Regions from separate parts of the Enterococcus sp. 2201sp1_2201st1_C11_2201SCRN_220225 genome, predicted to be linked through region 3. Evidence: predicted binding sites of a transcription regulator. Region 3 holds the regulator's gene; each other region holds the start of a gene.

What was found. The regulator HrcA, encoded in region 3, represses chaperone genes, less so after heat shock. The targets are predictions, from matches to a motif close to TTAGCACTCNNNNNNNNNGAGTGCTAA.
Region 1: a site for HrcA is predicted at 8,084-8,110, ahead of clpP (ATP-dependent Clp endopeptidase proteolytic subunit ClpP). Genes of this name have one in related genera too.
Region 2: a site for HrcA is predicted at 6,511-6,537, ahead of groES (co-chaperone GroES). Genes of this name have one in related genera too.

The regions. Positions count from the first base shown of each region.
Region 1 is NZ_JBCOJC010000002.1:56,864-67,662, forward strand. Features, by position in the region: gene AB5754_RS01205 (hypothetical protein) at 1-2,200, opposite strand, end outside; gene AB5754_RS01210 (LPXTG cell wall anchor domain-containing protein) at 2,193-2,612, opposite strand; gene AB5754_RS01215 (DUF916 and DUF3324 domain-containing protein) at 2,628-3,668, opposite strand; gene AB5754_RS01220 (WxL domain-containing protein) at 3,784-4,497, opposite strand; gene AB5754_RS01225 (DUF3324 domain-containing protein) at 4,537-5,511, opposite strand; gene AB5754_RS01230 (DUF916 domain-containing protein) at 5,746-6,693, shown strand; gene AB5754_RS01235 (hypothetical protein) at 6,721-7,542, opposite strand; gene AB5754_RS01240 (hypothetical protein) at 7,613-7,861, opposite strand; gene clpP (ATP-dependent Clp endopeptidase proteolytic subunit ClpP) at 8,206-8,802, shown strand; gene AB5754_RS01250 (gamma carbonic anhydrase family protein) at 8,863-9,351, opposite strand; gene AB5754_RS01255 (MFS transporter) at 9,354-10,628, opposite strand; gene AB5754_RS01260 (ABC transporter ATP-binding protein) at 10,761-10,799, opposite strand, start outside.
Region 2 is NZ_JBCOJC010000052.1:1,614-12,412, reverse strand. Features, by position in the region: gene AB5754_RS11470 (LTA synthase family protein) at 1-175, opposite strand, end outside; gene nadE (ammonia-dependent NAD(+) synthetase) at 668-1,492, opposite strand; gene AB5754_RS11460 (nicotinate phosphoribosyltransferase) at 1,489-2,970, opposite strand; gene AB5754_RS11455 (DUF1827 family protein) at 3,131-3,505, opposite strand; gene AB5754_RS11450 (TipAS antibiotic-recognition domain-containing protein) at 3,657-4,436, shown strand; gene groL (chaperonin GroEL) at 4,528-6,147, opposite strand; gene groES (co-chaperone GroES) at 6,181-6,465, opposite strand; gene AB5754_RS11435 (MBL fold metallo-hydrolase) at 6,769-7,572, opposite strand; gene AB5754_RS11430 (two-component system regulatory protein YycI) at 7,653-8,516, opposite strand; gene AB5754_RS11425 (YycH family regulatory protein) at 8,517-9,836, opposite strand; gene walK (cell wall metabolism sensor histidine kinase WalK) at 9,833-10,799, opposite strand, start outside.
Region 3 is NZ_JBCOJC010000001.1:35,460-46,258, forward strand. Features, by position in the region: gene AB5754_RS00190 (PTS transporter subunit EIIC) at 1-1,301, shown strand, start outside; gene AB5754_RS00195 (6-phospho-alpha-glucosidase) at 1,304-2,635, shown strand; gene gnd (phosphogluconate dehydrogenase (NAD(+)-dependent, decarboxylating)) at 2,714-3,613, shown strand; gene AB5754_RS00205 (gluconokinase) at 3,610-4,995, shown strand; gene AB5754_RS00210 (MurR/RpiR family transcriptional regulator) at 4,974-5,696, opposite strand; gene AB5754_RS00215 (PTS glucose transporter subunit IIA) at 5,829-6,296, shown strand; gene hemW (radical SAM family heme chaperone HemW) at 6,365-7,519, shown strand; gene hrcA (heat-inducible transcriptional repressor HrcA) at 7,681-8,724, shown strand; gene grpE (nucleotide exchange factor GrpE) at 8,760-9,296, shown strand; gene dnaK (molecular chaperone DnaK) at 9,354-10,799, shown strand, end outside.

The DNA of each region.
Region 1 (10,799 bases), on a different contig from region 3:
CTTGTTGAATGTTTAAATTCAACTGAGCATCGATAGTCTCACTTGTTCCTTCAGATTGAAATGGAGTCATGGCGACATTTAGGCTCCAATTTCCGCCTCTGCTATTGTTTCTAGAGTCAGTAACCTTAAGTAAGCCAGTTGAATTCCCATCAAAAGTCTGAGCATTTTTCACATTGAAATCTTTTAACTTACTTGTGGTTCCAGCCTGACTGTTCCCCAAAGTAAAACTGCCAAAGTTCAAATCAGGCACGGCATCTAGGCTAAGAATTGCCGGTGCTTCAGGCACGATAATCGTAAATTTTGCTACGGGTTGGTCCTGATCCGTATTTTCTACTAAATTCCCATTGCTATCTTTCCAGCTCGTAATTCGCCCGATAATTTCATATTCCCCCGGAGCCCAACCCGTGGTATCCACGGTAAAGGCCGTGTCTTCTCTAAGATTGATTCCGCTGATTTGGTTATCAGCTTTGCCATCGGTATCAGTTTTAGCATTAACGCTGACAGGTTTGTCCTCTTTAGAAAAAGCTACTGTAAAATCACTGCCACTGCCGTAAACTTTTAAGCTATTAGCAGCTGTATTATTTTCGGCAGTTACTTCTTCTTTATCAAAGGCCAATTTCAATAGCATCTCATCAAAATCTGGTAAGTTTTCTGTATCAAACACACTACCAAAGGCTTTTTCTTTCGTAATGGTCATTTGCAACGTAATATTTTCTCCTGCAATCAAACTTCCCCAAAATGATTGGGTTGATTGATTGGAACTGTTTAAAGAAATGCTCCCATTTGGAACAATCATCGTACCAGCAAATGGATAGTCCACATTGCCAATTCCTAAATCAAGAGTACTCCCTGAGCTGACACTTGGAAAATTATGAATAATATGACTCCCCATTTTCTTATAGAAGTCAGCACCTAGAGAATTGCCATTGCCGTCAACGAAAGTCATATTCCCTTTATCAAAGGTCCATTGTAAACTAGTCCAGTCATTCCAATTAAAAATAATGTAAGGCAGATTAGCTTTCGGTGTATCCGCAGTAACGTTGTCCAATTGGATACGCATGGCATTGTTGCTACGAATGCCACCGAGCGTTTGACTAGATAAATCAAAAATTGCTAACCCGTTTGTACTACTCCCTGCAATTAATGGAACTTCTACTTGGATTTCATTAATCCAGCCTTCTTTTTGCACATACTTAGCCGCTTCAATTGTAGGATCAATACTGCTATTGCCCACAACTGGCAAATCAGCATTAAAAGATTGATAAAATTGACTGACCGTCTTTAACTGAGCCTGACTGCGGCTAAAGTATTCTGCTCCAGAATAGAGTGTGCCAGATTCGTTTACTCCGAGGTTGTCTCGAAAATCAGGAATATCTCCTACTTTATTTTGCACCGGTGTCCGATTTATTGCAGGATGTGAATTTTGATCATCCGTAGTAGCGGCTATCTCATCACTATCCCCTTCAAATAGAAAACCTTGATTATCCTGAAAATTCTGTACCGAGGTCAGAACTTTTTTCCCATCGGAGTCAGGAGCGTAAGTATTCCCAATGAAAGACAAAGGAGCAGTTTGTTCTGTAGCGTTTGTATCCGTATAGGTATAAGAGAAGGGATAACGCCAATCACTAGGATTTGGGTATTGATCAGAGTGCATATAATAATCCGCATTCCAATAATCAAAGTTCATAGTATTGGCACTATACGTTCCATCATAATTTGGCCGATTGTTTTGTCCTGTAAAATAAATTGTATTTCCAGCGAAAGCAGTAAACTGTGTACCTATGCCTAAAGGATACTTTTGGGCCAAATTTTGACTAAAGTACGCCACATCATTTACATTTACCTGAGTACCAGAGCCATCATAGTCAGGAATTTTAGGATTCGTTGCTGTTTTGGCCGTTTTTTCTTCATCAGAAGAAGTTGCTGTTTCCTCAGTATCGCTTGAATCAGTAGTGGCTGTATGGTCTGCTCCCGTATCATCCTGAGATTCACTCGTTGCTGTCTCACTTGTCAACGTAGAAGCGGTCGTTTCGCTAGTTTGGGAATCACTTGTCCCAGATTCGTCAACAGCATTACTCGTACCTTCACTACTTGCCACCTCACCAGTTTGGGTGGAAGTCGTCGTGCTAACAGCCACGGCACTCAATGGATTTAGCAATAATAATGCAATCATGGCACCTGTCACTATTTTTCTATGCATCAACTTCCCCTCCCTCAACTGATTGTTCTTTCTTGTTAAAATACAGCAAGCAAACAAGTACTACTACTTCCACTCCAATTACCACCAGCCACCAATTTGTCGCTTCTGCGGTTTTGGGAAACACTTTTTGAACAGACTGATTCAACACGCCTAAAAGATTTCCAGAAGAATTCAAATTTTGCAAGCTATCAACGGGTCCATTGGGCAACTTGCTCTCTGGATTGGGATGAAGTACTAGATCTCCAGAAGGTAACTCAGGTAAAGGTGCCGTGGGATTTACAAAGCCATCGTCAATAATTTGTAATTCCGCCGTACTTTTAGCATCACTAGCAGCCATTACCGGCGAAACATTTCCTCCTAAAAGTAACGTTGCTAGCACAAGGGGGCCAAGATAAGTAACGATTTTTTTCATCATTCTCACTCGTTTCTATTTTTCGGCAGATTCGTCGGTTTTCCGTTTCCGACGGCCTAAGACAAAGGCTAAAATCACCAAAATCAGTAATAATAAAATCGCAATTAAAATATACAACCAAGTGTAATCCGGCTCAACTAAACCTACTGCTTGTTCGTTCAATTTATCCGCTTGGTCATCCACGATGGTAAAATCTTCTTCAAACTTCCACTCTTTCTTTCCTGAAGTAGCTACCATACTCAAATGATAGTCCCCGGCTTCAATGGGTTCATTATCCCAATCAATGGCAAAATCATAATTGGAATTTGGCGCCATTTCTTGATTCTCTTTTTTGGTTTCATGAAGGATTTCTTTACTGCCTTTTTGGGAAACTTTTGCAGTTACCGTCATTTCACCAAAAGCTTGAGGCTTACTATTTTGGATATTGGCAAAAACCGCCGTACGGCCATTGTCTAAGCCTGGCTTAATGACATTTAACTGGAGCTCAGGGGATATCGCGGTTTCCGTATCTTCCTGTAAACTGATGCCCATGACCATGGCGTAACGATTGCGAATGTTTAATGACTGTTTACTGCTCGTGGCGTCTTCTGCAGTTTTCAAAGCGTAAAAACCGCCCGTAATCGTCCCTGCAAAGGGCTCTTTCGGGATGGTCATTTTAAAAGTAATATCTTTAGTTTCTTGGGCTTGTAATGTCACTTTTTGCGGCGCTGAAAAAAGTTCGGGAATCGTATATTGAGCCGAAGAATCTTTGGCGTATTCATAATCTGAATACTCAATTACTCCACCGTTATTGGTAAAGGCTGGATTGGGAGAGACGGTTACTTCCATAGGAGCATCTTCCAAATTCGTCAGCCGAATGGTTAAATTTTGTTCCGACTCCGGTGTGACTTTTAAATTAAAAAAGCTGCTGTCATCCAGTTGGTTGTCCGGCAATAACGCCTCCATAGTAAAACCTGCACCATTTTCTGTTTCGGCCGCCACAACCGATTGTCCCCCCAGTCCTAGCAAAGCCACTAAAACGAACAGCAGGCCAAAAATAAATCCAGTTTTTTTCACGTATCTCGCTCCTCATTGATTCAATGGCTTTGCCAAAAATCCTCTACTTGAAAATGAATCGGACAACAAGTTGCCCGATTCATTTTCAAACAAAATTTTTAACATCAGCAACTTATTATTGTGCTGCTGTAGTAGTTGCTGTATTGGCTAAAGTCCAAGTTAAGTCGGCTTGGTAAGTGCCCGCTTTAACATTTTCGTTTTGTGCGATAGATAATTTTGTTTTTGTAGCATCTACCGTAAAATCATTTTGACCAGAGCCTTGTTTATCGTCGTTAGTTGCAGCTAATTCAAAACTTTGGCCAGGTTCTAAACCGGTTTTAGTATTAACAAGGGTTGTGTCTTTCGTTGGTGTTACCCCAAGATCCATGGTAATACCAGTAAAGGGTGCTTGAGCTTTATCGTTGATATTTGTAAATTGGCCCAGTTTTAAACTTAAGGACCAACCAGCATCCGATCCCCGGAAATCAGAAACGCGGACAAGGCCAGTTTTATTTCCATCATGGGTAGTTTTTGCATCGGAAACATCCCCATTTAAATAAGGTAATGCTACATCGCCTTCAATAATTTTTTTAACTGAAGTAGCGCCAAATTGCATATCCGGTACCGCATCTAGGGTTAATTTCCCAGCTTCTACCGTAAATTCAGCAGTGGAATTAGCCTTAGCTGAAGTTGTATCAGTTACCTCAAAACCATTTTCAGCAATACCTTGGGAAATATTATTGTCTGCTGTTCCAGCGCCGCTACCTTCCGCAGCATTTACGCTTGCTCCTCCTACCATCACAGCTACCATGGCCGCAGTGGATAATGAGAGTGCTTTGATTGTTTTCATAACCTTTTTTCCTCCTCGCATTCCTTTGAGCAAGCTTGTTCAGCGCTTATTGCGAATGCTTTTTTTATGTTGGCGTAGTGCCACTGTGATTACCAAAATTAAAATCACAGTCAACCCGGCAAGGACTGGTATGCCCCACCGAAGAGTTGCATCTTTTACTGTTGGTGCTTGTTTGTTAATCGCCGTGACTTCGGCTTTAGTTAAAGTGAAGTTTTTATCTACTTTAACCTGATTTCCACCTTGACCAATGGTGCCATAAACCCGATAAGAACCACTTTTCAGGGCTTGACCTTCCATGGAAATGGGATAATTCAATATTCCATTTGGTGCCCAGGTCACTTGGGCAAGGTTTACTTGCCAAGTATGTTTTACCAAACCAAAAAACTGGGAATGAACCACTTTCAAATTCATCGGTTCTGCTTCCACTAGTCTGGCTGCGCTGTTTTCTATGGTGATGGATAAAGCTGGTAATTTTTTCAGAAGCTGACCGGCAATTTTAGATACTGCTAACTGAGGATTAGGCATTCCTTTTGTTCCAACTAATCTGACTGGTAGTGAATAATTCGTCTCATCACTGCTCATCTGGATTGCTCCTAGGACTTCTCCGTAATCCACTTGTTGAAAATTTAGATTTATGGTAAGTTCTTTTGTTTCCCCGGCTGCTAAATCTAAACTAGCCTTAGGAATCAAATTTTCAAAAGCTAGTGGTACTTTGCCAGAAAAACTTTTCGTCGCCTCATAGGTGAGCTGACCTTGGGTGTTGGTCACAGCTTGTATTCCTTGATAGTTGATAAGCCGTTCCTGATTTGAAAAATTAGTCACCGATAAAGTCAGCTGGTGGACTTTACCGTCTAGTGGCAAAGTAACTTCAGAGGTTGTCACTCGTAATCCATCCAGTTGTAGTGGTGTCAACGTAATTCCCATTTTATTTTCTGTTGCCCAAACTGATGGACTAACTAATATGCTCCACAACAGAGCAACTATTACAAAGCCGTGTTTGTATAATTTAGTCACTACATCACCTCTGAAATATCATTATAGTAATTTAATTCTTTTTTGCAATTAATAAGACTTCTCTTTTTTAAATTTCTTACAATTTTGTTACGATGGGCTTTGATGCATTGCATTCTGTCATTTTTTAACAAAATAATCTAATTTTTTGAAATGTTGTTAAATAAATGATTTTTTTGTATAGTTATCCATAAGCTTGTTATACTTATGATAATTTCGTAGACAGGAGGTGTCTTTTTGGATCACCAGAAGCGTTCTTTGCTGGTCATATTATTCATTTTTTTTCTAAGCTATGCACCGGTTCAAGCTCAGGCTACTGGAGCAGGTTATGGTGTGACACCACTCTTGCCAGAAAATCAATTAGATGAAGCTACTTACTTTAATCTCTTGGTTGCCCCGGGTGATACGCAACGACTTAGTATCCAACTGACCAACCAGGAAAATCAGCCCAAAATTCTGCACATCGCTCCGACTACTGCCACAACTTCAAATATCGGAGCCATTCAATACACCACGACAAAACCCGAGCTCCTAAAAGGCCCAGTACTCAGTGAACTCCTATCTGCTCCTAAAACAGTTACTTTACAAAGCCAAGAAACTAAAATAATTGATTTTACTTTGACCATGCCCCAAGAATCTTTCCAAGGAATTCTCTTAGGTTCTTTTTTGATTCAAGAAGTCGGGCAAAATTCGAATGCAAATGGTATAGCCAATCAGTTTGCCTATGAAATCGGGCTAATGATTCGAGAATCAAAAAAATTACCATCGATGAAAATAAGCTTTCACAAACTGCAATTAAATAACAACGATCTAACTATTCAGTTCAAAAACCAAAGTGGTCGCTTAGTTTCAGGAACCTTAAAAGCAAAGCTAGTTGGAAAAAAACAAAGTTTCTCAAAAGAACTCCAAATTGCTCCTAATACTGCTTCTCAAATCATTTTTCCCTTTGAAAAACTTCCCACTGGTGCTACTAGCGTAAAATTGACGTTTACAACAGATAAGGGCGAGAAATTTGATTATCAACAGGGAATCTACTTATACAGTCAAGAAGGCAAACTTCAGTTAACAAAATTATCAATCTCCTGGCAGTGGCTGATTACTGGTGGTATTTTCTTAGCAGTATGCCTTTTGGCTATCACAATTTTATTTTTCAAGAAACACAAAAAATCAGGAAAATCCCAGTAAAGGATTTTCCTGATTTTAAATAATTTACTACTCCACCGATACCGCCATTTCCAAAGCGGGCAGTGGGTCTTCGTGGCTTACGGCATACACCACTTTCTCTTCTTGCCATATCACCGTTGTCGCCTGATAGCCGGCAGCAGATAGGTCAATGGTAATCTGTCCGACCGATTTGGGTACGGGTAAAAAGGCTTCTTCTAGGTAATTGACCACTTCTTTAGCAGTGGTCACAGGTTCTTGTCCGAGGACATTTGAAGCTCTGACTACTAGAGACCAATTGCCTTCTTTCCAATTTAAATAAGTTGAGCCGGCACCGCTTTGTTGATACCCCTCGATATTGTGACTTAAATCTACTTTTTGGCCACCATCATCGTATTGATAATTGACAGCTTCTTTGGCTTTGGCTGCCGTATCATAGGTGGTTTTCTTAAAGCTAGCAAAAGGTGTTTGTTGATTCAAAGCATTGTGATTCATCACCAACGCTTCAGTCATATTATAGTAGAGAACGGATAATTCTTTTTTGTCCCCCACTGCGGCAATGTTTAAAAATAAGCTCTCATCTCGAGGAAGTTTTTGAGGCATTTTCACCTTGGGATAAGCTTCAGTCAATTCGCTAAAGGCATCTGCCTCTTCACTGGAACTAGTTTGACTTTCTGCTGTGCTACTTTCTTCACTGCTAGATTTTGTGCTATTCGTTTTTGAACTGCTTGTGGCTGGATTACTTGATGAATTGCTTTTTGTTTCACTGGTGCTTGGGCTGACTTCAGCTGAGCTGTTTTCACTGGGTTCTTGCTTGCTACCACAAGCAGCCAGCAGGACCAACAGGGCTGATAAAATAACCAACTTTTTCATCTCTTCGCCTCCAATTTATTATGTCAAGGGTAGCCTTTATTTATAAAAAAGACAAATAGAAAGCGCTAAATCACAACATTTCGCTAAGCCAATTTTTCAAACTGGTGAAGGCCTCCACTAGAAAGCGCCAGACTTGTTGAAGAAATTCCCCAGCGCCGCCTTCAAAAATTAGCCAATGGCCCCAATTTAGCAAGTCCTCTTTAAAGACCCAAATCAAGAAAATGGCAAAAACCACTCCAATGATGCGCCATAAAACCGAACCGACTTTTATAATAGCCAGAATAATTGCGATAATAATCAAAATTGCTAGTAATTCCATGATATTCCCTCCTTATTAGGAGTTTATCATCTCACAATCCACGCCACAAAACATGAGACTTGAGACTGAAAAATATAGGAAAAGATTATAAAGCTACTATATTAATCGTTTTAAAATAGCTCTTTGAAGTGCTAGGAGAGCTTTCGTGAGCCTGTACCTCATTTTTTCAATTTCTCCGTCCTTTTCCTTTGACCAATTTTGACCAAGGGTGTATACTTCTTTTTAGCAGGATAAGCTGAACTGTGCTAAACTATTTGTAAATGGAAATAGTCGGCGTCAAAAAAGCTCGTAAACGCCTTTTTGACACCAGTTTCAGCACTTTACTTTTAAGGAGGAAACAACCTATGAATTTAATCCCTACAGTTATCGAACAATCATCTCGGGGTGAAAGAGCCTATGATATCTACTCTCGTCTATTGAAAGACCGCATCATCATGTTAAGCGGCCAAGTAACCGACGATTTGGCTAACTCAATTATCGCCCAATTGCTTTTCTTGGATGCCCAAGATTCTGAAAAAGACATCTACATCTACATCAACTCTCCTGGTGGTAGCGTAACTGCCGGCATGGCAATTTACGACACCATGAACTTTGTCAAAGCTGACGTGGTAACCATCGTTATGGGGATGGCCGCATCTATGGGTTCATTCTTATTAACAGCTGGCACTAAGGGCAAACGTTTTGCTTTGCCTAACGCTGAAATTATGATTCACCAACCACTTGGGGGCGCTCAAGGACAAGCGACTGAAATTGAAATTGCTGCTAAACACATCTTGAAGACTCGGGCTCATTTAAATGACATCTTGGCTGAACGCACTGGCCAACCTTTAGAAGTCATTGAAAAAGATACCGATCGGGACAACTACATGACAGCCCAAGAAGCCAAAGACTACGGTTTGATTGACGAAATCATGGTTTCTTCTAAAAGCTTGGATAAATAAAATCTGATGAACGTAAAAACCTCTCAATTACTTGTTTCTTCAAGTAACTGAGAGGTTTTTTTACTCTTGAATCCGGGGAAATGCTCCTCCAGCGTGTAATTCGCCCATTTCCACATAATGCTGGATATTGGCTTTGTTTTTGGCAATTTCTTCTGGGGTTAAAGGTCGAATGACTTTGGCTGGTCGTCCAAAAGCTAAGACATTGGGTGGAATCACTTGGCCTTGCGTCACCAAAGAACCAGCTCCCAGTAAACTATTTTCCCCAATCACAGCATGGTTTAACACAATGGAACTCATGCCAATCAACGCGCCTTTTTTAATGGTGCAACCGTGAAGCATACATTGATGGCCCACGGTAACCTCTTCTTCAATTTTTGTAGGAGCGTCGTGATCCACATGAATAATCGTGCCGTCTTGAATATTGGTGCGATCTCCAATCAAGATAGTATTGGCATCCCCGCGAATCACAGCGCCATACCAAATACTAACCGCTTCTCCTAAAGTCACATTGCCCATTACCCGAGCATTTTCAGCAATAAAACGAACCATGATTACTCCTCCTTTGTTTTAGCCAAGCGCTGCTGTAACTCTAAATCGTAATTACGAGCGGCGGGCAGTAAGAATGTAGTAATTCCACAAAGAATCGTTCCCAGACCCGCAATCAAAAAGAGTTTTTCCACGCCAAAGCGATCGGCTAACGGCCCCGCAAAAATCAAGCCTACAGGTCCTGTGATACTCATTAAGGAATTCAAAACCCCTAATACCCGTCCTAAGTAACGAGGTTCATAACTCTGTTGGATCATCGCCATGAGTAACGTATTGAAAAACGGCGTAGCAAGTCCTGCCACGGTGTTCAGCACCACAAACCAAAAGAAGCCTCGTTGATTTCCCGGCAAAAGACCACTCAGGGCAAAGGCTGATCCAATTACGAAAAAGGAACTCAAAACTGGGGTCATGCGATTTTTCCATTTGCCAAAAACCCCAATGACCACACCACCTAAGAGCATCCCCACGGAATAAACTACCTCAATTAACCCTGCCTGCCCCACAGTTCCTTGAAAATATTCCAAAGTCATCAAAGGATACATGCTCACCGCCGGCATGAAAATCAAAGTAAAAGCGGCTCCTATTAAGGTGATGTACCAAATCCCTTTATTTTTAATCAAAAGAGCAAAGCCTTGCTTCGTATCCGTAAGCAGGTGAACTTGTTCCCCTAAGGCTTGGGTTTTAGGAATCCGTACCAACAATAGCAAACTAATGCCTAAAATAGCCCCCACCACATCTAGTAAAATCAAAAAATTCATGGGTACAAAGGCAAAGAGAAAAGCCCCTAGAGCCGGTGCAATAATCATATTGGCGGACTGTACCATGCCCAATTGACCATTGACTCGAGTTAATTCGGTTTCCGGTACCATTTGGGGCAAAATGGACTGAATGGTGGGCATTTGAAACGTTTGCGCCACTGAACGCATAAATAATGAGACAAACACCAACCATAAAGGAAATTGATCGGCTAACGTCCCGGTAATGGATAAGACTAAGGCAAATATTGCCACGATACCGTCTGTTACGATTAAAAGTTTTTTCTTGTCCAAACGATCCACAAAAGGACCAACAAAAGGACTCAAAACCACCATGGGAATCATCCCTAATAAGGTGGCAAAACTTAATACCGTAGCCGAGCCGGTTTGTTCGGTTAGATACCAAATAATGGCATATTGCACCACCATGCTGGTGATGCCGGATAAAAATTGGCCCGACAAAAAGAGCCCAATGTTTTTCTGCCAACCCTTTAAGTCAAACTCGTTTGATTGTTGTGTATTCATAAGACCTCCTAAATAATTTCTGAAATGCCACAATTCTTTTTTACATTCCTATTACTAGTGTACCTGATTCCTATGCAAAAAAATATTAAAACAGCCGTTGCATATCAAAGCAACAGCTGTTTTGGTTGTAACTTATTCGTATTCCCCATCTTCGGCAAATTGGCTTTGATA
Region 2 (10,799 bases), on a different contig from region 3:
AAAGCGCTAGAAGCACTACGCCGCCTAAAAAAAACTTCTCCGTGTGCCAAGAAAAGGCAAACTTCAAAGCCAAGTCTAGGGAATGATTGTTTTGAGACCACTGGAGGTATAAATTGCTCAGCAACACTAAGAGCAATGCGCCAACAGTTATTGCGAGATAACGTAATTTTTTCATGGGAAAACTTCCTTAATCATTGCGACATTTCGACCACAGACTGGCCCAATAGTCCATATTTTAGCCGTTTGCCAAATAGATGTAAAGCGATCCTTTTAGAATCGGGAAAGATTTAAAAAAAGGGCAGAATTTAAAATGAAAATGAGAAACTAGCAACGTTTGCTTTCGTTGCCTATCAACTTCCCTCTACACTGCTTTTCAAAATTTCTTTATGTATTACCGTCCTTCCAGTCACTCACAATCTTAAATCAAAAAAAGCGAACAACCTTTTCATTGTCCGCCCTAAAATAGCAATTTTTTAGGTAAGTAAATCATTTTAGTTCAAAAAAAAGAGGACCCAATCTGGTATCCTCTAGCCGTTGTTGACGGAGTCTTCCCCAAAACTCCCACCCATAGTATAAAATATGAATCGTTATGGCGTAAAGAAAAAAGGGAAAGTTTTTCATTTTATTTTTTTGAATGTTCGGAATTTATCCAACTCTCTTCGCAAAGCTATTTCCAAAAATCATCAAACACACTAATTGGCAGATGACGCTTATGCTGAGTCTTCAACCACCAAGCTTCAATGGTCTTTTGAGCCACAGGGGAAACGGTCTTTCCTTCTAGATAATCGTCAATCTCATCATAAGTGACTCCTAAGGCTACTTCATCAGCCACTAATGGTTTATCATCTTCTAAGTCAGCTGTAGGAATCTTCGTATATAAAGCTTCCGGTGCTCCTAGTTCAGCTAATAACTGACGACCTTGCCGTTTGTTCAAACGGAAAAGTGGCAAAATATCGGCCCCGCCATCTCCAAATTTAGTAAAGAAGCCAGTGATGTTTTCCGCTGCATGATCGGTGCCAATCACAGCTCCTGCATAAGCTCCAGCAATGGCGTATTGGCTAATCATCCGTTGACGGGCTTTAATATTTCCTTTATTAAAATCGGAAATACTTACCCCGGCATCGGATAACGCCGCCATTTGACCATCTACCCCACGCTTAATATTGACCACCAGACTTTTATCAGGCTGGATAAAGGCTAAAGCTTTTTGGGCATCGGCTTCATCGGCTTGACTGCCATAAGGTAAGCGTACCGCGATAAACTGATAGGTGCTATCCCCCGTTTCTTCCCGTAGTTCGGCTATGGCCATTTGAGCCAAACGGCCCGCCAATGTGGAATCTTGACCACCGGAAATCCCTAAGACCAAACTTTTTAAGAAAGGATGTTTTCCAAGATAGGCTTTTAGAAAATCTATACTAACGCGAATTTCTTCTTGGGCATCAATGGTTGGTTTAACGCCTAATTGTTTAATAATTTCACTTTGTAAACTCATAGTTCGTTATCTCCTTTCTCATTGGAAGCTGCCACTCGTTTGCGGACTTTTTCCATAATCGCCATCTTGTGGTTCCAACAATCCGTGGACAAGTCCACTGGGTATTGTTGCGGATTAAGGTCTCGTTTGTATTCTTCCCACAGTGAATTCAAACTATCTTGGGCATAGTGTTTGATTTCTTCTAAGTCTGGCAAGTCATAAACCAGCTGCCCTTTTTCAAAAATCGGAACCAAAACCGGACGGGCTTCAAAGTTGCGAATGGTTTTATTGATAAAGGTATGCACAGGGTGGAACATAAATAGCTCGTCTTCTTCTCGAGGATCTTCATCCCAAAGCGTAATGTAGTCTCCTTCTGATTTTCCATCAGATTTGCGATTAATTCGCCAAACTTGTTTTCTACCAGGCGTGCTGACTTTTTCTGCATTACTGGAAAGTTTAATCGTGTCTTCCATAATCCCTTCATCATTTTCAATGGAAACTAGTTTGTAAACTGCGCCTAAAGCAGGTTGATCGTAAGCGGTGATTAACTTCGTGCCCACACCCCAAACGTCAATTTTGGCTTTTTGCATTTTTAAACTTAAAATCGTATTTTCATCTAAGTCATTGGAAGCATAAACTTTGGCTTCTGTAAAACCAGCTTCATCTAATTGTTCCCGAACGCGCTTGGAAATATAGGCCATATCTCCAGAGTCAATTCGCACCCCTTGGAAATTGATTTTATCTCCCATTTCCTTAGCAACTTTAATCGCTGTAGGTACTCCTAATTTCAACGTATCATAGGTATCCACTAAAAAGACACAATCTTTATGGGTTTTGGCATAAGCCATAAAAGCGTCGTAATCATTACCATAAGATTGTACAAGGGAATGGGCATGGGTACCGCTAGCAGGAATCCCAAAGACTTTCCCCGCTCGCACATTACTAGTCGCATCGGCACCCCCGATATAAGCAGCACGGGTCCCCCAAAAAGCCGCATCCATTTCTTGCGCCCGACGCGAACCAAATTCTAACAATGGATCGTCACCGATAACGGATTTTATCCGGGCAGCCTTCGTGGCAATTAAGGTTTGAAAATTAACCATATTTAACAAAGCTGTTTCAATCAATTGGGCTTGGCCTAAAGGTCCTTCGATTTGCACGATAGGTTCATTAGCAAAGACTAAATCCCCTTCTTTTGCTGAACGAACGGAACACTTAAACTCAAAGTCCGCTAAATATTGTAAAAACGCTTCTGGATAGCCGCCAACTTCTCGTAAGTAGTCTAAGTCGCTTTTGCTAAACTTCAATTCTTCTAAATAGTGAACCAGTCGTTCCAGGCCCGCGAAAATCGCATAACCGTGTTGGAAAGGCATCTCCCGAAAATAGCATTCGAAAACCGCATTCCGATCAGCCCGACCTAGTTCCCAGTAAGTTTGCATCATATTGATTTGATAGAGATCCGTGTGTAGTGTTAAACTATCATCCGGATAATGTTTCATGTCAATACTCCTCTCCGCCTTGATTTTATCCAAGGCCTACGCTTTTTATTATAGCAAAAAAACGCTAAAAGTAGCGGAAAAAGGCGCTTCTTGTAGACAAAAGCCCGAAAAAATACAAAAAACCCGCCAAATTTGACGGGTATCATTTCTGATTATTGAATTAGCTAGCCACATTTCCTGTGCTGTCGGCAGCATCCATGGAGACGACCACGATATCTTTTCTGGCAACGCTGAATTTCACACCAGCATCTAGCATCCGTTGTTTCATTTTTACATCTACATGGACTTGGTCTCGCTCTGTGTGCAACAAGCGATGAATGGCCATATCGACTTCTGTGCGCTTAATCTTTTTCTTCGTATCCAGCATGACTAAATAAATTTTATCATAAGTGTCCACATAGATGATTTGGACACGATCTAGTGTATAAAGTTTATAATATTTGATTGAGACATTATCAAACAAATATTGTGTAATATTCGGGTAAAATGTTTTTAAGTTTAGATTGCGATTAATTGGTGATTCGATTAATTTCATAGCATGACCTTCCTTTAATCGGTTTTTGAAAACGTTTATTTTTTATAAATTCATTATAACATAGAAATTTGAAGGATTTTTGATTTTTTTCTTGACCTTTCCCTTACGTCAACCTGTAAACTGAATTTGTTCATAAGAGAGGATGTTTTAAATGGAGTACACCATTCAACAATTGGCCCACTTGTCTGGGGTCACCCCACGCACGTTGCGCTATTACGATCAAGAAAATCTACTGCCCCCAAAACGGATCACTAGTTCCGGGTACCGGATTTATGGCAGCAAACAAGTAGACCTTCTACAACAAATTTTATTCTTAAAGCAATTTGGTTTAAAATTAACAGATATTAAGGCCATTTTAGCTAATCCCGACTTCGATATGAAACCTCTCTTAGAACAACAAAAGGTCACATTAACCCAACAGTTGACCCAAATCCAAGGCCAATTGCAAAACTTAGAAGCAACCTTGGCCTATTACAAAGGAGAGAAAGACATGACCGATCCAGAAAAATTTGCCACTTTTAAAGCTGAAAAATTAGCAGAAAACGAAGCCAACTATGGTTCCGAAATCAGAGCGCGTTACGGTGAAGACGCGGTAAAGGCCGCCAATCAAAAATGGCAAGGCATGACCGAAACACAATTTGCTCAAATGAATGCTAATGAAGAACGCCTTTTTGCGAATTTAGAATTGTTGCTTGCAAAAGACGAAACTCCTGACTTAGATTCTGAGATTGCCAAAGGAGCTTTCTTAGCCCATAAAGAATGGCTAAAGATTACCGCCCCTTTTTACAATGCAGAATACCACCGCAGCTTAGGGGAAATGTATGCAGAAGACGAACGCTTTGCTGCTTACTACAACCAGCGTACCAGCAAACCCTCTGCAAAATTATTACGGGATATTATTTTACATTACACTAAAGAAGCCACAAAATAGTAAACCTCTTACTTTCATGAGAATAGTCTTTATCAAAAAAGCTGATGGGTACAGAAAATGTACCCACCAGCTTTTCATTAGTGCCTAAAAATTACATCATACCCATGCCTGGATCCATTGCAGGAGCAGCAGGTGCATTTGGTTCTGGTTTATCCGCAACAACTGCTTCAGTAGTCAACAACAAAGCGGCTACAGAAGCTGCATTTTGCAAAGCAGAGCGGGCAACTTTAGTAGGATCCACAATACCAGCTTCTACCATGTTCACCCATTCGCCGTTAGCTGCATTGAAGCCAATGCCGAATTCTGCATTTTTCAATTTGTCGATGATTACAGATCCTTCATAACCAGCGTTCTCAGCGATTTGACGAACTGGTTCTTCCAAAGCTCGTTGGACGATCTTAATCCCAGTTGCTTCGTCGCCTTCAGCTTCTAAAGCAGAAACTGCTTCGATTACGTTTACTAAGGCTGTACCACCACCGGAAACCATACCTTCTTCCACAGCAGCACGAGTTGCGTTTAACGCATCTTCAATCCGTAATTTCATTTCTTTTAATTCTGTTTCAGTAGGTGCTCCGACTTTAATTACCGCAACCCCGCCGGCTAATTTAGCCAAACGTTCTTGTAGTTTTTCCCGGTCGAAATCAGAAGTTGTTTCACCAATTTGATTTTTAATCAATTGTACCCGAGCTTGAATCGCTTCTGTAGAGCCAGCACCTTCTACGACAGTAGTGTTGTCTTTGTCTACCACGACTTTACTTGCTTGACCTAGACTTTCAATGGTTGCATCTTTCAATTCCAAACCAAGGTCTTCGGTAATAACGGTCGCTCCAGTTAAAATGGCAATGTCTTCTAACATGGCTTTGCGACGATCACCAAAGCCAGGAGCTTTGACTGCTACTACATTGAAGGTACCACGGATTTTATTCAAGACTAAAGTAGGCAATGCTTCACCGTCTACATCGTCGGCGATAATTAACAATGGTTTTGATTGTTGCAAGATTTGTTCTAACAATGGCAAGATATCTTGGATGTTAGAAATCTTCTTGTCCGTAATCAAGATGTATGGATTGTCCAAAACAGCTTCCATTTTATCGTTATCCGTTACCATGTATTGAGACAAGTAACCCCGATCAAATTGCATTCCTTCTACGACATCTAGTTCCGTTTCGATTCCTTTTGATTCTTCAATGGTAATTACCCCATCATTGCCGACTTTTTCCATAGCGTCTGCAATGTATTGGCCAACTTCTACAGAACCAGAAGAAACAGCACCAACTTGAGCAATGGCTTCTTTAGAATCAACTACAGTAGAGTTTTTGTGTAATCCTTCTACAGCAGCTTTAGTTGCTAATTCAATCCCGCGACGAATGCCTAGAGGATTTGCTCCAGCAGTTACGTTTTTTAAACCTTCACGAACGATTGCTTGAGTTAAGACAGTGGCAGTAGTAGTACCGTCGCCGGCAATATCATTGGTTTTAGAAGCTACTTCAGAGACCAGTTTAGCTCCCATGTTTTCAAAATGATCTTCTAATTCGATTTCTTTGGCAATGGTCACCCCATCGTTTGTGATAAGTGGTGAACCATAAGATTTTTCTAAAACCACATTACGACCTTTTGGCCCTAAAGTTACTTTTACTGTATCCGCTAATTTATCTACCCCACGAAGCATTGCGGCCCGGGCATCTTCTGCAAATTTGATTTCTTTTGCCATGAATTCTCACCTCATAAATTTTTTGTTTAACTGTTATTCCACGATTGCCATAATATCTTTGCCATTAACGATTAGATATTCTTGGCCTTCAAATTTCACTTCTGAACCAGCATATTTTTCAAACATTACTTGGTCGCCTACGTTAACGGCAACTGGGGCTTTTTCGCCATTTTCTAAAGTTTGGCCTTCGCCTACTGCAACGACTTCACCAATTTGTGGTTTTTCTTGTGCTGATGATGCCAGTACAATGCCACCAATCGTTTTTTCTTCTTCTTTTGCGACTTGGATAATCACGCGGTCGCCTAATGGTTTTAACACAATGAATCCCTCCAATAGTTTTTTCGTCAGTGTTTTTTGAACCAGTTAGCACTCTGGATAGTCGAGTGCTAACTCACAAGACTTATGATACTCATTTTCGAAAGACTTGGCAAGTTTTTTAGCTGAATAAATTGTAAAAAGGTTGTGAATTTTTTGTGAGGGATTATTTTAGTAAGAAATTTAGAGGAACTCTGGTCCCATAGCTTCTCTCAGTGACAGATTTGGTAACCCACAGGAGAAATTTTCAAAAAAAGAATGCAAAAGACTTTTGAAGCGCGTCTTTCGCATTCTTACTTTACAGTATTAAATTGCAAATAATTCTGTAGCATAATTGGGATCCGTGTCATAGATTTCAAAATCTTCTCCTACGCCTAAATCATGCTCTTTCAACGTATTTTCCATGGTCAAATGAGCGAGTTCTTTCATATTGTTTTCCTTACTCAAATGCCCCAAATAAATTCGTTTGGTATTTTTCCCAATCACATCCGTAATGACCAAGGCGCCATCCTCATTGGACAAATGCCCGCGATCTCCTAAAATCCGTTGTTTCAAACTCCAAGGATAAGGCCCCATGCGTAACATTTCCAAATCGTGGTTACTTTCTACCAAATAAGCATCTGCATCACGAATGATCCCTCGTACATGATCTGAACAATAGCCAGTGTCAGTTAGCATAACAAAGGACTTGCCTTCTTTATGGAAACGATAAAACTGGGGTGCCGCCGCATCGTGAGACACGCCAAAGCTTTCAATGTCCATATCTCCAAAGGTTAACACTTTGCCCATTTCAAAAATTTGCTTTTGTTCCACGGGTACATTGCCAATCATTGAATCCATCGCTTGCCAAGTTTTTTCATTGGCGTAAATATCCAAATGATACTTCCGAGCCAAAACCCCTACACCATGGATATGATCCCGGTGTTCATGAGTGACTAAAATAGCATCTAAATCCTCTGGCTTACGGTTGACTTCTGCTAATAAAGAAGTCACTTTTTTTCCTGAAAGACCCGCATCCACTAAAATCCTTTTTTTATCACTTTCAATATAGAGGGTGTTTCCTGAACTCCCACTGGCTAAAATACTAACATTAAAGGCACTGTTTGCCATTTTGAAACTTCCCTTCTAAACTAGATGGCCTCTCTAACCATCTGGGTTACCTTACTCGCCGTTTCATTATAAGCCGGTCTTTAATTATTTTCCACCTTTTGAACGGAATTGCTAGTAAAGACTTTATTCGTTAAAGCATTGACCCGCTCCACTTGGTAATTTTTGGAGCCTGTATCAATGGCTACAAACCACGCCGGTACATAGACATTTGTGCCTCGAAATTGCAAGCTCAGGGTATAGCTTAACATGCGCCAAGCAATTTTGGACTTTGGCGGAATCCGGTTGTTGATGTACAAAGTTTCAATGGCATCTTGTTCCGAATACAAGCTCATCTTTTCCCGCAACTTTTCAATATTAGACAGATGGGTTTGTGTATAACCGGTCACTTTTAGCAAATCATCGGTATTTTCTAACGTAATCTCTAAACGACTGGAAGGATCATTAAAAGGAATCCCTTCAAAACTTTGGCTGGCGGTGATTTCCGGATATTCTTTATCTTCCATGGATAATGTAGGCAAATAGGTGTATTCCGAGCCAAAAAGGACCGCCCCAGGTTGATTCAAATATTTTTTCAAAGCCGGTTCTAAATCATTGGGATTCGTAAAATGAAACCCATCGGCAACTTTTCGCGACAGTTGGTTATTCTCAATGGTCATTCCTGTTGAAGATACACTGGCCTTTGAACTAGCCTTTTGTTGGTCTTTAAACGCTTTATTCATATCAGTAGGTTCTCCGCTTAAATAATAGCCTTCTGCCTTAGCAGTTTCTAAAGGAGCATCGTATTTGATATCATCTGCTTTTAAGCGCTGTTCAATGGCAATTTTTTGATCTGAGGCGGTCACGTTGTCCACTTCACTACGAGCAGAGCGAAAAATACTGAGTAAGAAAATATTGACCCCTAGAAAAGCGAGGAAAAAGATCCATTCGATTCGTTTAAAATCCAATCAATTTCCCTCCCCTGCTAATTTTGCTTTTAATTGTGCTTCAGAATACCACTGGCCATCATATTTCAAATACCACATGGGAATCATATCCACGATTTCATCGGCATTTTTGACTTTTTGCCGTTGGTAGCCAACGACAATTCCTTGAAATAAGGACTGGTTAGCGCCACTGGCTAGCAATTCATCAATCACCGTACTCGTAGCGGGCAATTGAACCGTTTCATCAGAAGGAATGGGAATTTGAATGGTGTTTAAGCTACTCATAATCGTCACATTAGGTGTGGTACTGCCGGTATCTTCTAGGGTAAAGCTGACTTCCCCTTGATAGCCATCCCCAAATACCGGGAATCCTTCAATAAACGTGCGGTAAGTAATATCCTCTTTGCCTCGGTCAAAAAAGCGCAGTGACCCAATACTGGATTCCAAACGATTCACATAATGATAGCTTTGATCGTAAATATCGTCTTCCATTTCTTCATTGCTAGCGAGCTTGCCTTGAAATTCCACGATTTGTTGGTCTTCTGCCACCCGCAACGTCTCAGAATCGCCATACAAAATAGTATCTCCAGCTTCTTCACTACTCTTTACACTTTCAGGCTTTTGGAAAAAAGCATTGCGGAAAACCGTGTACGCTTGCGTGGAAGCGATGTAGCTGTATTGTTTTAAGGTAATTGGTTCATCAGAATTGTATTGCAAACCCTGAATTTTCTTGTCGCCAGTCATCTGAATCCAGCTGACTTTCGTGTCATTTAAGGCTTCTTTGACCTTCGTTAAATCCAAATCAAAGTCACCTTCAATCACTTGGTTCCGTCGAGGGTTTACAAAGCGAATCAAACCATTTTTAAAATCGATTTGAATCTTGGTAAAGAAACTCTCTTTTCCTTCCCCAAGCGCTTTTAACTCCCCTTCTTCTACATTTACCTGAAAAATTTTAGCATATTCATATAATTGGAAAGAACCAAAGTAATTTAGTTCAACTCCTTCTGAAATATCTGCTACTGCGGCAAATTCATCGTCATTGTCATATTCTCGATCTTTTAAATTAGTAATTTTTCCTTTTAAAATTTGTTCATGGACTTTGCTAATCAAAGTTTCACCAGTTCCCATGCGAACATCTTCCGTCGAGTTCACCCAAATCAAGCGTGTGGGTAAGAAAACTTCATCTGGCTGACGATAAGTAGTTGTCGCGACGACATTGCTCTCCTCATCCCCCAGCTGACTTCTAGCATCGGAACTGAGCCAAATTTCATAAGAAAGATAAACGCTTAAGAGAATTAAGAAAATTAAGCCGATGCGAATAATCTTTTCCGATCGTTTCATTCCCACCAATCCTCCTCATAAGGTTCATAAGGTAATGTGATAAAGAAGGTAGATCCCCGACCTTCTTGACTTTCTACCCAAATATTGCCACCGTGAGCTTTAATCACTTCTTTTGTAATTGCAAGCCCTAGCCCTGTGCCCCCTTGTTTGCGAGCACGGGCTTTGTCCACCCGATAAAAACGGTCAAAAACTTTCTGCAAGTCTTTTTTAGGAATCCCCAAACCTTGGTCAGAAATACTCAACAAAATATTATTGTGGGTTTCTGACAAGTGTACCGTAATCGTACCGCCATCCGGAGAATACTTAATGGCATTGTTCATGATATTGTCAATCACTTGGATAATCTTATCCGTGTCTACTTCTGCCCAAAGATCTCGCTGAGTGAAATCGCGGCGAATCCGATATTTTTTGCCTTTTTCCTCATTGTTCATCATCATGTCAAAACGATCTAATACAAAGGAAACCAATTCATTGATGTTGATGTACTCTAGCTGTAACGTGGCTTGCTGGCTATCCATTCGGGACAAGTCCAACAAATCATTAATCATGCGGATCATCCGATCGGTTTCATCTAAGGTAACCTTTAAGAAATTTGGTGCGATTTCTTCGTCTTTCCAAGCGCCTTCACTTAAGGCTTCGATATAACTGCGCATGCTGGTCAATGGCGTCCGCAATTCGTGGGAGACATTGGATACGAATTCTCGGCGTTCTTGCTCGGTTTTTTCTTGTTCCGTAACATCGTGCATCACTGCAACTAAGCCAGAGATAAATCCAGACTCCCGACGAATCATAGCAAAATCAGTTCGTAAGACCACATTGCCTCGGTAAGGATTTTCCCGATTGATCAGCATTTCATCTGGTTTTTCTAAAAGTTTTCGCAAGGTATAGTCTTCTTCAATCCCCAAAAGTTCAAGGATTGATTGGCCAATAACCTCTTCTCCTTTGACATTTAGCAAGGTCATC
Region 3 (10,799 bases):
TGAATAAATTTATGGAAATTAGAGACATGTTGGTAGCTCCAGACCAATTGCAAGGTTCTGGGCAAGCAATGGTCTTAGGTGTTCAAGTGTTGGACATGGGCGTGTTTCTAGGTATCATTTTAGGAATTGTGGTGGCGTTAGTTCACAATCGATTTATTGATACAACATTTAATAATGCTTTTCAGGTATATGGCGGTGCTCGATTTGTCTTTATTGTTTTAATTCCTGTATTGGTGTTAGCCGCAATTTTACTTACTTTTATCTGGCCAATAATTCAACAAGGAATTGATGGCCTAGGTGGTATCATTCAAAAAACTGGAAACTTTGGTATTTTCCTTTATGGATCATTAGAACGACTGTTGATCCCAACTGGGTTACATCATTTGATTTATACACCGTTTTTGTATACATCTCTAGGTGGAGTAGCAGAAGTAGGTGGACAAGTTTTTGAAGGAGCACGAAATATTTACTTTGCAGAAATTGCTGATCCGGCTGTTAAAGTTTTATCCCAAAGTGTAATTTGGGATGCTCGGGGAATCTCAAAAATGTTTGGGTTGATTGGAGCATGCTTGGCCATGTATCAGACAGCAAAACCTGAAAATAAGACAAAGGTTAAAGCAATTTTGATTCCAGCCGTAGTTACATCATTTATTGCTGGTGTAACAGAACCAATTGAATTTTCATTTATGTTTGTAGCACCTGCTCTATTTGTAATTCACTCTGCACTAAGTGGATTAAGTATGGTAGCGTTGAATGTTCTGGGTTCAAGAGCAATTGGTCCTAATGGGTTTATTGACTTTTTGCTGTATAATATCCCACTTGGAATTGAGAAAACTCGTTGGCCAATTTATCTTTTAGTCGGTGTCGCTTTCTTCTTTGTCTATTACTTTAGTTTCCGTTTCTTGATTACGAAGTTTAATTTTAAAACGGTAGGTAGAGAAGATAGTGATCAGGAAACGAAGCTGTATTCGAAAAAAGAATACAATGAGAAAAAAGCTTCTGGGGCTAGCGTAAGTTCTGGTACTGGTGTGTTAGCAACTGCAGATAGCTTATCGGCTACTATTGTAGAAGGCTTAGGCGGAGCTGAAAATATTAAGACAATAGATAATTGCTATACTCGATTACGTTTAAAACTCTCTGATCCATCTCTTGTGGATGAAGGTTTATTAAAAAATCAGACACAAGCAAAAGGCGTTATTAGTAATGGAGAGAATGTTCATGTAGTTTATGGTTTGACTGTACCACAAATAAGAGAAAAACTTGAAAAATATTTAGGTAGAGATAATGGAGGAGACGAATAATCATGAAAAAATTTTCAGTAGTAATTGCCGGTGGTGGGAGTACTTTTACTCCAGGAATCGTTATGATGATGTTAGACAATTTGGATCGTTTTCCGTTGCGGACATTAAAATTGTACGATAATGATGGAGATCGCCAAGGAATTCTTGGAGAAGCCTTGGAAATTCTATTAAAAGAACAAGCACCAGAAATCGAATTTCTATATACAACGGACCCTGAAGTTGCTTTTTCTGATGTTGATTTTTGTATGGCTCATATTCGTGTAGGAAAATATGCAATGAGAGAAAAAGATGAAAAAGTTCCATTACGACACGGAGTATTCGGTCAAGAAACATGTGGACCGGGTGGCATGGCTTATGGTATGCGTAGTATTACAGGAATGTTAGAGATCATTGACTATATGGAAAAATATTCACCAAACTGTTGGATGCTAAATTACTCTAATCCGGCGGCAATCGTAGCAGAAGCATGTCGTGTATTAAGACCAGATTCGAAAGTACTAAATATTTGTGATATGCCAGTTGGTACGCTACGGAGAATGTCACAGATTGTTGGAAAAACTCCGGAAGAATTGGAAGTTCGTTACTTTGGGCTAAACCACTTTGGGTGGTGGACCAGTGTCAAAGACAAAGAAGGTCATGAATATCTTGATCAAATCAGGGAGTATGTAGCTGAGCATGGTTATTTAACTCAAATTGAAGTGGACACCCAACATACTGATCCAAGCTGGCAAGAAACCCATAAAAAAGCGAAAGATCTTTTGGCAGTGGCACCGGAATTTTTACCAAATACTTATTTAAAATATTACTTGTATCCTGATTATGTTTATAATCATATGAAGGATCATCCAGAGTATACTCGGGCCAATGAAGTGATGGAAGGGCGAGAAAAAAATGTTTTCGATCACGCTCGTCAAATCATTAAAAATGGTACTGCTAAAGGTATCGCCTTTGACATTGATTCCCACGCAACATTCATTGTAGATCTAGCTCGTGCGATTGCCTTTAATACTCATGAACGGATGGTAATGATTGTAGAAAATAATGGGGCTATCGCTAATTTCCCAGATGATGCAATGGTGGAAGTTCCTTGTATCGTTGGTACAGATGGACCTGAAGCTTTGGCACAAGGCCAGATTCCAGCATTTCAACAGGCTTTGATGTTCCAGCAAGTTACCGTAGAGAAACTAATGGTAGAAGCATATGTAGAAAAGAGCTATCAAAAGATGTGGCAGGCTTTAACTTTATCTAAAACAGTCCCTAGTGCTCAAGTAGCAAAAGAATTGCTAGATGATCTTATTATTGAAAACGGGGAATTTTGGCCAGAATTACATTAATACATGAGGGATATGACAATAGTTGATATTAAGACTATTGTCAATATCCCTTTTTTAAAGAAATTAGGAGGAACAGTTGTGGAAATTTCGATGATTGGTTTAGGAAAAATGGGAATGGGAGTCGCTGAAAATTTATTGAATCATCAATACAAAGTTAACGGCTTCGATATTAATTCAAATTTGGGAGAGAAATTAACTGAATTAGGCGGCATTTTTTATTCGAATATTGATAGTCTTTTAGCTGATAAAGCACAGCAAAAAATTATTTGGCTCATGTTGCCAGCAGGTGATTTAACAAACAATATGATCAAGTTAGTGGTCGAAAAAATGAGTAAAAATGATATTTTGATTGATGCTGGAAATTCACACTATCAAGATAGTTTAAACAATGCTGAAATTTGTCAGGAAAAAGGAATCAATTTTCTTGATGTTGGGACATCTGGGGGCGTAGCAGGTGCTAGAAATGGAGCTTGTATGATGGTTGGCGGTTCAAGGCAGATTTTTGAACAATTACAACATGTTTTTGAAGACCTTTGCGTGGATAAAGGAGTTATCTATACAGGTGAAAATGGCAGTGGTCATTATCTGAAAATGGTTCATAACGGCATTGAATATGGGATGATGCAATCAATTGGGGAGGGATTTAATTTACTCTATCATAGTCCATATGAATATGAATTAGCTGAAGTATCACAGGTTTTTAATCATGGTTCAGTCATTCGTTCTTGGTTAATGGAATTAATGGAAAATATTTATCGTGAAAAGATTGATTTTAATGAAATTGCTGGAATAATTCCTTCTTCTGGTGAAGGAAAATGGACAGTAGAGGAAGCATTACGCTTAAAAGTAAATTTGCCAGTGATTTCCCAAGCTCTTATGACAAGATTTGCTTCAGAAGATTGTGATAAAATGGGAGAAAAGCTTGTGGCGTTATTGCGCAATCAATTCGGCGGACACGCCTTTATAAAGGATGAATAATTTTGACGGTATTTTTAGGAATAGACGTAGGGACCACTGCCATTAAATTTGGTGTAATTAAAGAAAACGAGCTGCTGTATACTAGTGAATTTCCTTTGAAAACGTATGGGGATGACAGAATCAAATATCAAAACCGTTCTGAAATCCTGCAAGCATTAAAAGAAGGCATTTTGCAGATACCGATTCAGCTTAGAAAAGCTATTACTAAAATGAGTTTTAGTGTAGCGATGCACAGCTTAATGCCAATGGATAACAGCAATCAGGTTTTCTTGTGGTCTGACCTGCAGGCAGCACAAGTAATTCAACGATTTAAAGAGACGCCGTTAGCTTCAAAATTTTACGAAATTTCGGGTACTCCGATTCACGCCATGTCTTCTTTTGCTAAGTTGTTGTATTTTCATCAGGAAAAAGACTATGCTAAAAAGATGCAATGGTATGGAATCAAGGAATTAGTGATGAATTATTTTACTGGACACTATGTCATTGATTATGCCACGGCCTCTGCCACCGGACTGTTTGATTTAAAGAAAAAGCAATGGAGTCAAGAAATTTTGGAATACCTAGGTATTAATCAGGAGCAGTTGGCACGATTAGTTGATACCGATGAATCTTTTGCAATGTTACCCGCTATGCGAAACTTATTTGATTTTGGACAATCGATTCAGGTCATTGTAGGGGCTAGTGATGGTACACTAGCAGCTTATGCAAGTTATTACGCCACCGGTCGGGCTGCAAGTTTAACAATTGGAACCAGTGGAGCAGTCCGTAAAGTATCAAATGAAATTCAATTAGATTCACTTAAACAGAATTTCTGTTATTATTTAAAAAATAATCTATGGGTTAAAGGCGCACCTTCAAATAATGGTGGGGTGGTATTGGCTTGGTCAGCAGAAAACTTAGGAAAAAATCCCGCAACTTTTTACGAGAGTCTTCCTAAGCTTCTTGAAAAAACACCTTTAGGCTCAAAAGGATTGCGCTTTTTTCCCTATTTAAATGGTGAGCGCGCACCATATTGGAGCAACGAGATTAAAGGCGGTTTTCATGATTTGACGCTGCAACACTCAAGAGAAGACATGATTCGTAGCGTAGTAGAAGGAATGTTACTGAATATGCGTCAATTAGTTGAGTTGGTAGCTTTAGGTGAGGAATTATCTGTCAGTGGAGGTTTCTTCCAAACGGCTGTGTTAGGTCAGTTAGCAGCAGATATTTTCGGGTCAACTTGCTTTTATGCACCGCAAAATGAACCGATTTTTGGTTTGTATTATTTATTGGAACAGCCGGAATTGGTTATTGAAAAACCACAGCAAGTCTTTGTACCACAGTTATCAAGTAGTCATGAATATGAGAAGTTGGCACAAAATTACTTCTCGGTAAATTCTTGAACGATGTATTCCATTAATAATAATAGTTTTCCGAAAAAGCTATTATAGCTAATGTTTTGACTATCTAAGGGGCGTTCATCAGTAACTTCAAAGATAATTGTAGCCGCATCGGTTGCTCTTGAGTGGCTGTTTCCTGTAAAAAGGATTGTGGGAATCTTATGTTCTTGAGAAAAAGACATTTTTTCAATGACTTTTTGTGTTTCACCGGATTTAGAAATAACAATCATCATACTGATATTGTCAGCATTATTATTAATGATTCCCGATGAATCAGCAGCGTTAACGAAAAGTGCCTTAATTCCATTAACTAACAACTTTTTATAAAGATATTCAGCAATAATGCTTGAAAAACCAGTAGCGTAAATTGTGATGAATTTTTCTTGGTTTTTCTGATAGATTTTTTTCATTGTTTGAATGGAGGGTTCAATTTTTTCAGTTGGTATCGAAATATCAACAGTAGCTTTCACAAACTGATTTTGAGGATGGTACTGGTTTTTTAAAAAGTAGAACAGTTCCAGATAACCAGAAAAGTCCAATTTTTGTGCCAAACGAACGATAGTTGCTGGCGACGTATAGAGTGTAGAGGCGATGTTTCGCAAAGAAATACCCTCTAGCTCATTGATATGTTCTGCTAAATAAGCCAGAATTGTCATATCATTAGTGGAGAGTTGTTTTCCTTTAGTGATTAAATCTAGATCCATATTGATGCCTCCAGCTTGAAAGATTACGCTTTTTTATTATACACCATGAATTTTTTTAAAAAAGCTGAGCAGTTGATTTATATGTAAGTAAAGGATACATCGTTAACTTAAAATAGTGAAGGAGAAAAGTATATGTTTGGATTTTTGAAAAGTAAACAGATGAATGTCTATACGCCAGTTAATGGAAACGTAGTCAGCATTGAAAAAGTAAAGGATCCTGTTTTTAGTCAAAAGATGATGGGGGAAGGATTCGCCGTTAAACCATTAGATGGAAAGATTTCTGCTCCTGTTAATGGGATAGTTCAAACAGTTTTTTCTACTTTACATGCCTTAACAATCAAGGCCGATAATGGGACAGATATTTTGATTCATATTGGCTTAGATACAGTTGAGCTGAATGGGGAAGGCTTTAGTTCAGCGATTCAAGCCGGACAATCCGTTAAAGTAGGGGATCTTTTAGTAAATGTTGACTTATCTCTCTTGGCTGAAAAGGGAAAAGATGATATTGTAATCGTTGTTTTCCCTGAAATGGAAGGAAAAAAAGTAATCCCCCAATGCGGAAAAAAACAGCTTGGTGAAATAGCTGCGGTCTTAAAATAGGAAAGTTCTCTAGTGGAAAAATTTGTGTTAGAATACCCCATGACACTAATCTTAGAAAGAGGTCTATTATGACACAATCCACTTCCGCCTACATCCACATCCCTTTTTGCCGCCATCTGTGCTACTATTGCGATTTCAATAAGGTCTACCTAGAGGGGCAACCGGTGGACGACTATATCGAAATGCTATTACGAGAAATGGAGCTATCTTTAGCACTTCAACCCATTACTGCTGCGCCAACTCTTTATATCGGTGGGGGCACGCCTACTGTTTTAACGGAGAAACAGTTGGATTTCTTACTAGGTGGGATTAATCAGCTTTTTCCGATGGAGACAGTGGAAGAGTTTACCATTGAAGCGAATCCGGGAGATTTGACGAAAGAAAAGTTGCAAGTCATGAAAGATCATGGCATTGATCGTTTATCCATGGGAGTACAGACCTTTGATGATAAATTATTAAAGAAAATAGGCCGTAGACATACCGCAGCAGATGTCTATGATTCTATGAAATTATTGGAACAAACAGGTTTTGATAATGTATCCATTGATTTGATATACGCGTTGCCGGGCCAAAGTTTGGCTAGTTTTTGCGATACCTTAAAACGGGCTTTGGAACTGGATTTGCCTCATTATTCTCTGTATTCCTTGATTTTGGAAAATAAAACCATGTTTATGAATTGGGTACGCCAAGGAAAGCTAACTTTACCGGATCAAGAAGAAGAAGCATTGATGTTTGAAGAAACTATTAAAGCCATGGAAACAGGCGGGCTTCATCAATACGAAATCAGTAATTTTGCTAAATCTGGGAAAGAGTCCAAACACAATAAAATTTACTGGCATAACGAACACTATTTTGGTTTTGGAGCGGGAGCGAGCGGTTATTTAGGAAAAGAACGCTACAAAAACTTTGGTCCGATTCAACATTACTTAGAACCTTTGCGTCACAATCAGCTGCCGGTTTATGAACGAGAAACGCTAACACAAAACAACCAGATGGAAGAAGAAATGTTTTTAGGCTTGCGCTTAAGAGAAGGGGTTTCCCAAAGACATTTTGCAGAAAAATTTGGAATTTCATTAGCAGAAGTCTACGGTTCAGTGGTGGAAGAATTGCTTAACAAAGGTTGGTTGGAACAAATCGGCGAACGTCTGCGTTTATCCAAAACGGGACTAGCCATTGGCAATGAAATATTTGAACGCTTTTTATTGGAAGAAGACGCCGAATAGGTAGTCTTCTTTTATTGTTTAAGATGTCTTAAGAAAATTAGCACTCTCGTTAAACAAGTGCTAAAAATAGAAGGATAATCCTTGACATATAGAGGGAATATGATATATTTATAATCGTGTTAGCACTTAACGATAAGGAGTGCTAACAAGGGGTGAATGAAATGTTGACAGCAAGGCAACAAAGTATTCTACGTCTCATCATCCAGAACTTTACCCAGACTGGATTACCGGTGGGTTCAAAGAAATTGATGGAAGAAGGAATCGATGTCAGTTCCGCCACAATTCGGAATGAAATGAAAGTCCTAGAAGATTATGGACTTTTGCAAAAGACTCATTCTTCTTCGGGACGAGTCCCTTCATTATTAGGATATCGTTACTATGTCGATCATCTTTTGCAACCAAGCCGGGTCAATAAGAAAGAGATTCAAACCATCCGCCGTTCTTTTCAAGGTGAGTTTCATGAAATCAATGAGATCATGAAACAATCGGTGGACATTCTTTCCAATTTGACGAGTTATACCGCATTGTCTCTGGGACCGGATGTGAAAGACAGACGTCTGACTGGTTTTCGAATCGTTCCTTTAAACAATCGTCAAGTAGTTGCCATTCTGGTGACGGACAAGGAAAATGTGGAAAGTCAAGTTTTTGAAATTCCACCCACAGTTTCTGGCTCAGATTTAGAAAAAGTGGTACGAATCATCAATGACAAACTAGTAGGCGAGCCATTAACGATTGTTTATCAAAAACTGCATACGGAAATGCCTTTGTTTTTACAAAAGTACTTTTTAACGCCTGATGGCATTTTGACTTTACTGGATACCATGTTAGGCCGAGCTTTTGAAGAGAAGGTTTTTGTAGGGGGCCGCATGAATTTTGTGGACTTTGAACCTACTCAAGACGTAAGCCAGTTTAAATTGATGTACACGTTAATGAAGGATCCAGAAGAACTGACTCAACTCTTAGTTCCCTTGGATCAAGGTATTCAAATCCGTATTGGAGATGAATTGGGCAATGAGCTCTTTGCCAATATGAGCTTAATCCAAGCATCCTATGAGATTGATGGACATGGGACAGGGACCATCGCGTTATTGGGACCAACGAATATGCAGTATTCCCGTCTGTTCGGTCTAGTCGACGCCTTTCGCCATGAATTAGCGGGAAAAGTCGCCGATTATTACAAGTCTTTGGATGATTCCAACGACTAGCTATAAAATGATTGATAAAGAAGGGAAGTTAAGACGTGTCTGAAAAAGATGAGTTCACAGAAGAAGTGGAAGAATTAAAAGATTTAGAAGACGCAGCCGAAAATGCGACAGAAGAAATCTCAGAAGTGGAAAAATTAACTGCTGAACGAGACGGCTTTGAAGATCAATTTTTACGGGCCCGGGCAGAGATTGCCAATATTACCAACCGCAATCGCAACGAACGGGAGCAATTACAAAAATATCGTTCTCAAGATTTAGCCAAAAAACTTCTGCCTTCCATTGATAACTTGGAACGAGCATTGCAAACAGAAGTTCAAGATGAACAAGGAGCAAGCTTGAAAAAAGGCGTGGAAATGGTTTTAGAAAGTTTATTAGTCGCTTTAAAAGAAGAAGGAGTCGAAGAAATTCCTGCAGCTAAAGGGGATGTCTATGATCCAAACCTTCACCATGGTGTGCAAGTTATTCCGGCAACTGAAGAACAACCTGCCGATACCATTGTGGAAGTCTTCCAAAAAGGCTATCGTCTTCATGACCGTATTTTGCGGCCAGCCATGGTAATCGTGGCACAATAAGTAGCAGTTTCAAGTAATGAAATTACTTTACATTTAAATTTAAAGGAGCGTTTTATTATGAGCAAAATTATCGGTATCGACCTCGGAACAACCAACTCTGCAGTAGCAGTCTTAGAAGGTGGCGAAGCAAAAATCATCGCCAACCCAGAAGGTAACCGCACTACGCCTTCCGTTGTTTCTTTTAAAAATGGTGAAATTCAAGTAGGGGAAGTTGCAAAGCGCCAAGCAGTAACCAACCCTAATACAGTAGCTTCTATCAAACGTCACATGGGTGAAGCTGGCTACAAGGTGGATGTGGAAGGCAAATCTTACACACCACAAGAAATCTCTGCTATGATCTTACAATACTTAAAAGGTTTTGCTGAAGATTACCTAGGAGAACCGGTTGACAAAGCTGTTATCACAGTACCTGCTTACTTTAACGATGCCCAACGTCAAGCAACAAAAGATGCGGGTAAAATCGCGGGCTTAGAAGTTGAACGGATTGTCAATGAACCAACTGCCGCAGCTTTGGCTTATGGTATGGACAAAACAGATAAAGACGAAAAAATCTTAGTCTTTGACCTTGGTGGTGGTACTTTCGACGTTTCCATCCTTGAATTAGGGGACGGTGTCTTCGATGTATTATCAACTGCTGGTGATAACCACCTAGGTGGGGATGACTTTGATAACAAGATCATCGACTACATGGTAGCTGAATTTAAAAAAGACAATGGCATTGACTTGTCCAACGATAAAATGGCATTGCAACGTTTGAAAGACGCTGCTGAAAAAGCGAAAAAAGACTTGTCTGGCGTAACCAGCACTCAAATTAGCTTACCATTTATCACAGCTGGTGAAGCAGGACCATTGCACTTGGAAATGACATTGACTCGTGCGAAATTTGATGAATTAACTGCTGACTTAGTTGAACGGACTAAAATTCCAGTACGTCAAGCATTGAAAGATGCTGGCTTGAATCAATCTGAAATCGACGAAGTAATCTTAGTCGGTGGTTCTACACGGATTCCATCAGTTGTGGAAGCTGTCCGCAAAGAAACAAATAAAGAACCAAACAAATCCGTAAACCCTGATGAAGTTGTGGCCATGGGTGCTGCAATCCAAGGTGGGGTTATCACGGGTGATGTGAAAGATGTGGTCTTACTTGATGTAACCCCATTGTCACTAGGGATTGAAACTATGGGTGCGGTCTTCACCAAATTAATCGACCGTAACACAACAATTCCAACTTCTAAATCTCAAGTATTTTCTACTGCGGCAGATAATCAACCAGCTGTAGATATTCACGTATTACAAGGGGAACGTCCAATGGCTGCGGACAACAAAACACTTGGTCGCTTCCAACTAACGGATATTCCACCAGCTCCTCGGGGGATTCCTCAAATCGAAGTTACCTTCGATATTGATAAAAACGGGATTGTAAATGTTTCAGCTAAAGATTTAGGTACTCAAAAAGAACAAAAGATTACCATTAAATCTTCTTCAGGCCTTTCTGACGATGAA